Regions from separate parts of the Lysinibacillus sp. OF-1 genome, predicted to be linked through region 3. Evidence: riboswitches for the same ligand, from Rfam matches in the RefSeq annotation. Region 3 holds a riboswitch; each other region holds the start of a gene.

Region 1 (3,288 bases), 1.6 Mb from region 3:
GATTTTGTAGCCAAACCATAACAGTAAAAATAGTGGGATTCCAACATAAGAAACTAATATCCCATACCAATCAATTTGGTCTCCCGTAAAGGCCGTGTAATTTTGCCCAATGACCACAATCATACAAACAGTAAAGGCAAATAGTGGTCCAAACGGGTACAATTTTGCTCTATAAGGTAATAGCTTTGGATCTAGGCCCTGTGCCTCAAATGCACGACGGAAGCGATAATGACTAAAGGCAATGCCGAGCCATGCAATAAAACCAGACATACCAGAGGCGTTTAACAGCCAAATATAAACAACGCCATCACCAAAGAAAGACGCTAAAAAAGCTAAGCAACCTACAGCTAATGTTGCCATCAATGCATAAATTGGTATTCCTCGACGACTTAGCTTTGTGAAGAACTTAGGCGCATGTCCATCCACTGCTAATTGCCATAGCATACGTGATGATGCATAAAGCCCTGAATTTCCAGCTGACAGCATAGCCGTTAAAATAATGGCATTCATTAACGAAGCTGCAAAGGCAATACCTAAGCGGTCAAACACTAATGTAAACGGTGATACTGCGATATCTTCTGATAATAAGCGTTCATCTGTAAATGGAATCAACATTCCGATTGCACCAATTGCTAAAATATAAAACAAAAGAATACGCCAGAATACGGATTTAACAGCCTTTGGAATATTTTTTCCTGGATCGTCTGTTTCACCTGCTGTAATCCCAAGTAACTCTGTTCCTTGGAATGAAAATCCGGCTGCTAGGAAAATTCCAAATGTAGCTAGGAAGCCACCGTGAAATGGTCCATCACTAATAAAGAAATTAGTAAAGCCTACAGGTGCCTGTCCACCTAAAATACCAAAAATCATTAATAAACTGATAATAATAAAAACAATGACTGTCACTACTTTAATCATCGCAAACCAATATTCACTTTCTCCATAGCTCTTTACAGAAAGTAAATTAAATGACAGTACAACAGCAATAAATAATACTGTCCAAAGGGCTGATGAACTATCAGGGAACCAATATTTCATAATTAAGGATACTGCCGCAATTTCTGCTGCAATAGTGATTGCCCAGTTATACCAATAGTTCCAGCCTAATGCAAAGCCTAGTGCTGGATCTACAAATTTTGTTGCATACGTACTAAATGAACCGGATGATGGCATATAGGCAGCCATTTCCCCTAAGCTTGTCATTAAAAAGTACACCATAATACCGATTAGGGCGTAGGCAAGCAATGCACCACCAGGTCCAGCTTGTGCAATGGCACCACCACTGGCTAAAAATAGTCCCGTACCAATTGTACCGCCTAAAGAAATCATTGTGATATGACGGCTTTTCAATTCTTTTTTCAGCTTTGGCGCTTTATGTCCGAGCTGATTTACTTTTATTTCACTCACGATATAGCTTCCTTCCTATTTACGAGGCAAAAAAATGCCATCACATATACACTGTGATGGCTAAGTTAATCCTCAGTTTTTCCTAAATGATAGCTCAACACGTTGTGCAAACGTGACAGTTCTGTTCCTTTCGGAGACAGCCCCAGCATGAGGTTTTCAAGTCCCCTCACACTTCGGCAATATTCCCTTTCAGCTAATCTCATCAATGCTTGTCATTTCCATTAGCATACTTATAAATATCGCGACCTCTACCTCAATACAAACATGAGGCATATAATTATTAAATTTATGATGCTTATTATATTAGCATAAGACCTTTGACATTTCAATATAACAATAAATGTTCTGTATTTTGTGAATCTTCTACTATTTTTATTAGTTTGTTAAAGTGTTATAGTAGTTCAATTAGAGCGGTTACGAACAGGGGGATTTATTTTGACTACAAATGATCATTCCGCTAGTTTTCCGAGTAAAAAAATTAGCTGGAGGGGAACAACCTTACTTTTAGTCTTCGGAGTTATCTTTATAGCCTCTACATTAAGAATGCCACTAACTGTTGTTGGCCCTATTATATCATTTATCCGTGACGATCTTGGTATTTCTAATGTACTTGCAGGCTTTCTAACAACGATTCCATTGCTCGCTTTTGCTACCATCTCACCATTTGCGCCCGTTGTAGCACGCAAACTAGGGCTTGAGCTAACACTATTTTTATCCACTATTTTATTAGCCTTGGGGATTGTTCTACGTTCCCTTGGTACAACGGGGTTACTTGTATTTGGTACTGTACTAATCGGCATAGCGATATCATTTGGAAATGTGCTGATTCCAGGATTATTAAAATTAAAATTTCCATACCATGTTGGTTTATTAATGGCATTTTTCACTATGTCGATGAACTTAACGGCTGGGCTTGGCGCAGGTATTAGCTATCCTATAGCCAATTCATCATTTGGCTGGCAAGGAGCGCTGTCCATTGCACTTGTACTAGTGGTCGTAACGATTTTAATTTGGATACCTCAATTGAAATCAAATAAACCTGAGCCAGCCACTACCTCTAAAATGACGAGTACACCCTTATGGAAGTCACCTGTTACTTGGGCTGTCACAGGTGCAATGGGATTACAGTCTTTATTATTTTATACGACTGCTGCTTGGATTCCCGAAATCTACATCGCCCAGGGATTGGCTCCTGACAAAGCTGGTTGGATGTTTTCTATCATGCAATTTTCACAAGTACCAATGGCATTGGCTGTGCCTATCATTGCAAGTAAAATGGCTTCTCAAAGACCTCTTGTAGTGATGTTTACATTCTTCTATTTAATAGGCTTTACTGGAGTTGTCATGGAGTGGACAAGTCTTGGGGTACTGTGGATGATTCTTTTAGGTTTAGCAGGAGGTTCTTCATTTGCCTTAGCGATGATGTTCTTTACACTTCGTACACGCACGGCATTTGAGGCAGCAGATTTATCAGGCTTTGCACAATCATTAGGTTATTTATTTGCCGCCATTGGCCCTATTCTTTTTGGCTACTTACATGATTTATTTGGTGGCTGGAATATTGCTGGTTGGCTCTTTGTAGCTGTGGCGACCATTCTTTTCTTTTGCTCAATGAGAGCTTCTAAAGACGAATATGTCCATTAAAATAAAGCAGATGGGATAACTGCTCATATTTCCCATCTGCTTTACTTCTATATAGGTATAGACGTTTTATTTGTCCAATTGCTGTAGTAAGGTTAGCAGTTCAGTAAGACGGTCTGCTGTTTCTTTGTTGTGAGCTATAACTGCTGCAAAAATAGGAACAGCCTCTTGTAAGAGTATATAACTAAAATAATAATAGCTTACAAAAGCTTTCTGCTCATAACCCTTTGGCGTTTCCTC
Region 2 (3,288 bases), 1.2 Mb from region 3:
AATTAATTGGTTACCTGTCGCTGGCAAGACATTGCGTGCTACTTGTGGTAAAACAACATGCAGCATGATTTGGAAGTGATTCATACCAATTGCCGACGCTGCCTCGTATTGACCATTATCAATCGAGACAATACCACCTCGAACAATTTCTGCCATATAGGCCCCTGTGTTAAGGGAAACGACTAAAATACCTGCTGTAATAAAATGCATATCGATACCAAATGCAATATCTAGTCCGTAGTAGACTACCATAGCCTGTACAATCATTGGTGTACCACGGAAAAATTCAACATAGCATGTCAGGATAAAATTAATAAGCTTTAAGCTATAAAATTTTAAACCTTTTTTACGAACTGGAATCGTATGCATAATTCCAATGAAAAATCCGATGAATGCACCAATAATTGTACTAATAATCGAAATCAGTAACGTATAATACGCACCTCGTAAAAACATTTGCCAGTTGTTTTCAATAATTGAAAGTATCCATTCAAGACTCATGATGTTCCTCCTAACAATGTCATGTTGCTTGCTTATTTCCTTCGTGTCCTAGCTATTTCTACTATTCTATGATTTGTTACGCTAGGACATTATCATTATGTAGAGAGGTTCTCATTTTGATAATGATGAAATGATCATGCACGGACCAGCAACTAGCCCGTGCCTTGTCATTATTGTGCTGCTGGTTGTTGAGAAATCGCTTCTTCCATAATCGCTTGACGATCGTCTTCCGAAATACCTTTTAGGATTTCGTTGATTTTTTCACGGTTTGCATCGTCTTTACGTAAGCCTACAGCAATCGAAGTATTGGAAAGATCCGTATCAAAGCCTTCTTCAAATGCGACATATGTGAACTTATCGTTGGCAGCAGCAGCGGAAATACCTTCTGGACGTTCTGCTACATAGCCATCAATTTTGCCAGCCTCTAAAGCGACACGCATTGCGGGGAAGCTTTCCATTGCTGTTTGTTTTTCTACACCGTTAATTTGATCAATAACGTTGTAGTTCGATGTATTTAATTGTGAAGTAATTTTAGCACCAGAGAAATCTTGAATCGATTTTGCATTTTCATACTTGCTACCTTTCTTAATAACCATAACGAAATCAGAAGTATAGTAGTTTTCTGTAAAATCAATCGTTTTCTTACGCTCTTCAGTTGGTGACATACCCGCGATAATCGCATCAATTTTGTTAGATTGTAGCGCTGGTACTAATCCGTCCCATTCCATTTTGACAATGACTAGCTCTTTGCCTAAGCCTTCAGCAATTTTTTTTGCCATTTGGACATCGTAGCCGCCTGCATACTCTGCATTATCAGCAATTTTCACTGCACCATTAGCATCACCTTGCTGTGTCCAGTTAAATGGTGGATAGCCAGCCTCCATTCCGATTCGGAATTCACCGCCACTTGCTTCCTTGTCAGCACCAGCATCACCTGAACCGCCATCCTTTTTGTCGCTAGTGCCACATCCAGCTAGCACAATTGCTGTCATGATAGAGATCATTACTAACAACCATTTTCTTTTCATAAAAAACTCCCCTTTTCTGTAAAAAAATAAGACAACTGTAATAAAAAAGACCTAAGTATATTGAACTTAGGTCTTACCTTGTATGACAGTTGCCCAAATCCTCACTATAATTTCCATTTTCCGAGATAGCACAACCTAGTAAATCTGGAAATCCATTTACTAGGACAGTCCTGCACTTATTCACTGCAGACCCAGCATAAAAGTACGAGCTCCTTTTATACTTCGGCGATATTTCCTTCTTCATTGCGTCTTCGCTTGCTTGAACTCAACAATGAACTAATAAATACCGCGCCTCTACCTCACTGGTAAACGTTAGTGAGGTTTGTTTATTTAATTGATATTTAGATACTACTATAAAACTAGTACACTCGTCAAGACAGTTTTAACATTTTTCTGACTAATGACAATATTAGGATATTGTTCGTTCTCTATTCATTTTAAATCGTTAAGCTTCTATCGATATTTCTGAAAATTAAAACAAATTTTTATTATAGAGTATGTGCTCTATGTGAGAAAAGTTGTGTTTATGTCTTTTTTGCTCCTCTAAACGATATAACATTAGTACTCTTTCAAACATAGAATCGATCAAAATCTTTCGTCATGCATAAAAAAACCCTGCTGAACATTGTTCGCAGGGTTGAATGGCATTATGAATTTAATAGTAAATCTTCAGGATTTTCGATTAATTCTTTAACTGTTTTTAAGAATCCTACAGAATCTTTTCCATCGATGATACGGTGATCGTAAGAAAGTGCTACATACATCATTGGACGGATTTGAACTTCACCATTTACTGCAACTGGACGGTTAACAATTGAGTGCATACCTAAAATACCAGCTTGCGTACCATTCATGATTGGAGTTGACATTAATGAACCGAATACACCACCATTTGTGATTGTGAATGATCCACCAGCCATGTCATTTAAGCCTAATTTTTTATCACGAGCTTTTGTCGCTAAGTTAGCGATATCTTTTTCGATTTCTGCAAAGTTTTTGCTGTTTGCATCGCGTACAACTGGTACAACTAAACCTTCTTCAGTTGATACAGCAATACCGATATCAAAGAAGTTATTTAAATGAATTTCATCGCCAGAGATTTGAGCGTTTACGTATGGGTATTTTTTTAGTGCCGCAACAACAGCTTTTGTGAAGAATGACATGAAACCAAGTTTGATGTCGTTTGCTTTTACAAACTCTTCTTGTTTACGTTTACGAAGTGCCATGATATTTGTCATGTCAATTTCGTTAAATGTTGTTAACATTGCTGTTGATTGTTTCACTTCTAATAAACGTTTAGCAATTGTTTGGCGACGACGGCTCATTTTTTCAACTGTTACACGGTCAGAATTAGCTGCTGGTGTAAATACTACTGGGCCACCTGAAGTTGCTACTGATGTAGGTGCTGCTACTGGTGCTACAGCTGGAGCTGTACCATGAGCTGCTACATCTTGTACACGTACACGTCCTTGTGGATCTACTGGAGATACTGCTGCAAGGTTGATACCTTTTTCACGAGCAAGACGACGTGCTGCTGGAGAGGCGATTACTCGCTCACCAGAAGTTTCTTCTACAACTGGAGCCGCTGCTACTGGTGCAGATGCTGCTTGTGGCGCTGCTGGAGCCGGAGCTGCTTCAGCTGGAGCCGCTGCAGGTGCAGGTGCTGCGCCTTCGCCTGCTTCTACTACTGCGATAACTTGACCAACTAGTACAGTATCGCCTTCTTCAGCTAAAATTTGTGTTAATACACCTGCTTCTT
Region 3 (3,288 bases):
ATTATGACATGTTTATTGTACTCTCAAGAGCTACGAGCGTCAAGGCAACTCGGAGTTTTTCATAGAGCTTATTAAAGAACTAATCTAGTACATGATGCGTTGTTTTTTCTCGAAAAATCTATCATTACTTTATTACTGTTGAATTTTAAGAAAATTCTAAGAAAGAAGGATAACAATGTTAAACACTCCATCTCCTACAATTTCATCATTTGGTTATGAGCTCATTCGCGATCATATTCTATCTTCTATCCTTGGTAAACATGAGAATGATGTCCTTTATTGGGCAGGTAAAGAGCTTGCTCGCAAGTTCCCATGCAAAAGTCAAGACGAACTTATCGCATTTTTCGCAGATGCCTGCTGGGGTACACTAGAGCTCATGAAGGAATCAAAGGATGGTCGCATTTTCCAATTGACAAATGACCCTGAAATATTGCAAATCAAACAACGAAGCTTTAGACTGGAAGCAGGATTTATAGCAGAGCAAATTCAATTAGCTAAAGGCTACCTTACAGAATGCTATGATGAAAAGCGAGAAAAGCAGCACTATGTCATGTTTACAGTCAAATGGGATGTCAAGGAACGTATTATGAATACCATCCCTACTGAATGATGAAAAGGATTGTCTCCCTATTCAACGGGATGACAATCCTTCTTTTTTCTTCCTTTAATTTCGGACTATTACATAAAATACTGTTTCTTCTATTATTATATATAAAGTGCTTGCTCTAAATTGAATTCATCATGCAAGGCATTTGCTGCACGAATCATATCATCCTGTGGTACAACAACAGACACTTTTATTTCAGACGTACTAACCATTTTTATAGGGATATCTTCACGACGTAATCGATCAAACATGCGAGCAGCCACACCTGGATTAGAGGCCATACCTGAACCAATGATAGAAACCTTCGCCAACCCTATTTCAAAGTCAGCAAAACTAAAGCCAAGTGACAATTTACTATCTTCTAGAACACGCAATGTTTCCGCAAATTCTTCTTTTAAAATGGAAAAAGACACAGTTGGTTTTAAGCCATCAATGATTGCCTGTACAATAATATCTACATTAATGCGGTTTTCTGCAAGGATTGTAAACATATCTGCCAATGCACCATCGGCATACGCATCATACCCCACTGTTAAACGGATAATATCTGACTCAAAGGCTACACCACGGACGACTAAATTTTTCTCCATTTCCACTTCCTCCTTCAATAAAGTACCTACTGACTCTACTAAGCTAGAGCGTATAATAACGGGCATTTGAAATTTTTTTGCTAACTCCACTGCACGAGGATGAATAACATGTGATCCTAAATTAGATAACTCCAGCATTTCATCATAGGAGATTTCCTGCAGCTTTTGAGCTTTGCTGACATAGCGTGGATCTGCTGTATAAACACCGTCAACATTTGTGTACATATCAGTTCGCTCTGCTTCCAATGCTACCGCGAGTGCTATAGCTGTTGTTTCAGCTCCGCCTTTGCCAAGTGTAGTAATATTTTGTTCCTCATCAATACCCTGTTCTCCAGCAATCACTACAATTTGTCCCTGTACAAGATGTTCTTCAATACGACTGTCATCGATATAGTCAATACGTGCATGACGATACTTACAATCTGTATGTATACCTGCTTGCCATCCAGTTAAGGACACTGCCTCATAGCCCGCTTCCTGTAATGCGATGGCAAATAAAGCGCTGGATAATTGAGAGCCCGTAGACACGACTGCAGCTAATTCTCGTTTGGGCACTTCGTCCGTTAGTTGATGTACCATCGTTTGCACATCTTTCATTGTGTGTCCCATTGCTGCAACGACCACGACTACATCGAAGCCTCTGTCCTTTTCAGCAATCGCCTTCCTTGCTGCCTCTTGGATTTGTTCAGTAGAAGCTAGTGCAGCCCCTCCAAACTTCATCACTATTTTAGCCATTTCTTGCGTTCTCCTTTCCAGTCATATATTTCACCTGCTTCTAGAAAACTAAAAGGCAGCCTCCACATAACGTGAAAGCTGCCTATAACATGTACAATGATCGTAACTTGTGCATGTGTGATAGCTCTCCGAAACTTTTAGAATCGACAATCTTACATTTCTTAAATGTAAAACCAGTACAACAAAGGAAACAACAATGCTATACTTCGGCAAGCTCCCCTTTCACACACGATCTCTGGACTTGTTCATCCTCCATTGTGTTACTCTTGAATCTTGCACCTCTATCATCACCATAAAGTGAATGTATTCAATTGGTTTAACGCTGGCGTCAACATGCTAGCCACACCAGTTCGCTATTCATCACATTGACGAACAATGTTATTTACAACCTTAGCACATGTCTATTCCTTTGACAATGACTCTTGCTGAAAATAGCTATAAATTTGGCTCGCTAAATTAGCAGGTATTCCTGCCTCCTGCAAAGCTAGCTCGCTCGCCTCTCGAATTTTCTTAACTGAACCAAAATGTTTGAGCAACTGCTGCTTGCGTTTTGGCCCCACACCTTCAATATGGTCTAACACCGATTGAATGGCATGCTTCTCATGCTGTTGGCGCAAGAAGGTAATAGCAAAGCGGTGAACTTCGTCCTGAATTCGTTGTAATAAATAAAAGCCATCACTAGTACGCTTTAAGGCAATTACTTCTGGTGGATCACCAAACAATAGCTGCGACGTATTATGCTTATCATCTTTTGCTAAACCTGCAATCGGTATAACAAGTCCAAGCTCATCTTCTAGTACTTCACGGGCGACTTCCATTTGCCCCTTGCCACCATCAATTAAGACCAAATCTGGCAATGGCAAGCCTTCCTTTAAGACACGCGAATATCGCCGACGTATAACCTCTTGCATCGCACCGTAATCATCATGCTTTGCAGCCGTACGCGTTTTGTATTTACGATATTCCTTTTTCGCAGGCTTTCCATCAATGAAGACAACCATAGCCGATACAGCATCCGTGCCATGCATATGACTATTGTCAAATGCCTCAATTCGTAATGGCGTTGAAATACCTATTGCTTCACCAAGTGCCTCACAAGCACCAATTGTCCGTTCTTCCTGCCGTTCAATTAGCTGGAATTTAGCTGCCACAGCAATCTCAGCATTTTTAGTTGCTAATTCAACCAATTCCCTCTTTTGACCTCTTTTTGGTGTAAGAACTTTAAGCTCTAATAACTCCGTTAAGATGGCTGCATCAATTGCTTGTGGAATAAAAATTTCTTTCGGCTTAATATGCTCTGGTTTTTCATAAAAGCGGCCAACAAATGTTAAAAACTCTTCCTCAGCATCTTGATAA

Evidence for each region. A riboswitch is a leader RNA that binds a small molecule or an ion and turns the genes downstream of it on or off. The one in region 3 is predicted to bind lysine.
Region 1: another riboswitch for lysine. It lies ahead of NV349_RS01315 (amino acid permease); the one in region 3 lies ahead of NV349_RS16530 (aspartate kinase).
Region 2: another riboswitch for lysine. It lies ahead of NV349_RS10705 (transporter substrate-binding domain-containing protein); the one in region 3 lies ahead of NV349_RS16530 (aspartate kinase).

The regions. Positions count from the first base shown of each region.
Region 1 is NZ_CP102798.1:272,865-276,152, reverse strand. It holds gene NV349_RS01315 (amino acid permease) at 1-1,407, opposite strand, end outside; lysine riboswitch at 1,490-1,666, opposite strand; gene NV349_RS01310 (CynX/NimT family MFS transporter) at 1,843-3,051, shown strand; gene NV349_RS01305 (hypothetical protein) at 3,118-3,288, opposite strand, start outside.
Region 2 is NZ_CP102798.1:2,205,045-2,208,332, reverse strand. It holds gene NV349_RS10710 (amino acid ABC transporter permease) at 1-501, opposite strand, end outside; gene NV349_RS10705 (transporter substrate-binding domain-containing protein) at 672-1,529, opposite strand; lysine riboswitch at 1,648-1,834, opposite strand; gene odhB (2-oxoglutarate dehydrogenase complex dihydrolipoyllysine-residue succinyltransferase) at 2,177-3,288, opposite strand, start outside.
Region 3 is NZ_CP102798.1:3,366,006-3,369,293, forward strand. It holds gene NV349_RS16525 (YslB family protein) at 176-610, shown strand; gene NV349_RS16530 (aspartate kinase) at 706-1,932, opposite strand; lysine riboswitch at 2,046-2,224, opposite strand; gene uvrC (excinuclease ABC subunit UvrC) at 2,334-3,288, opposite strand, start outside.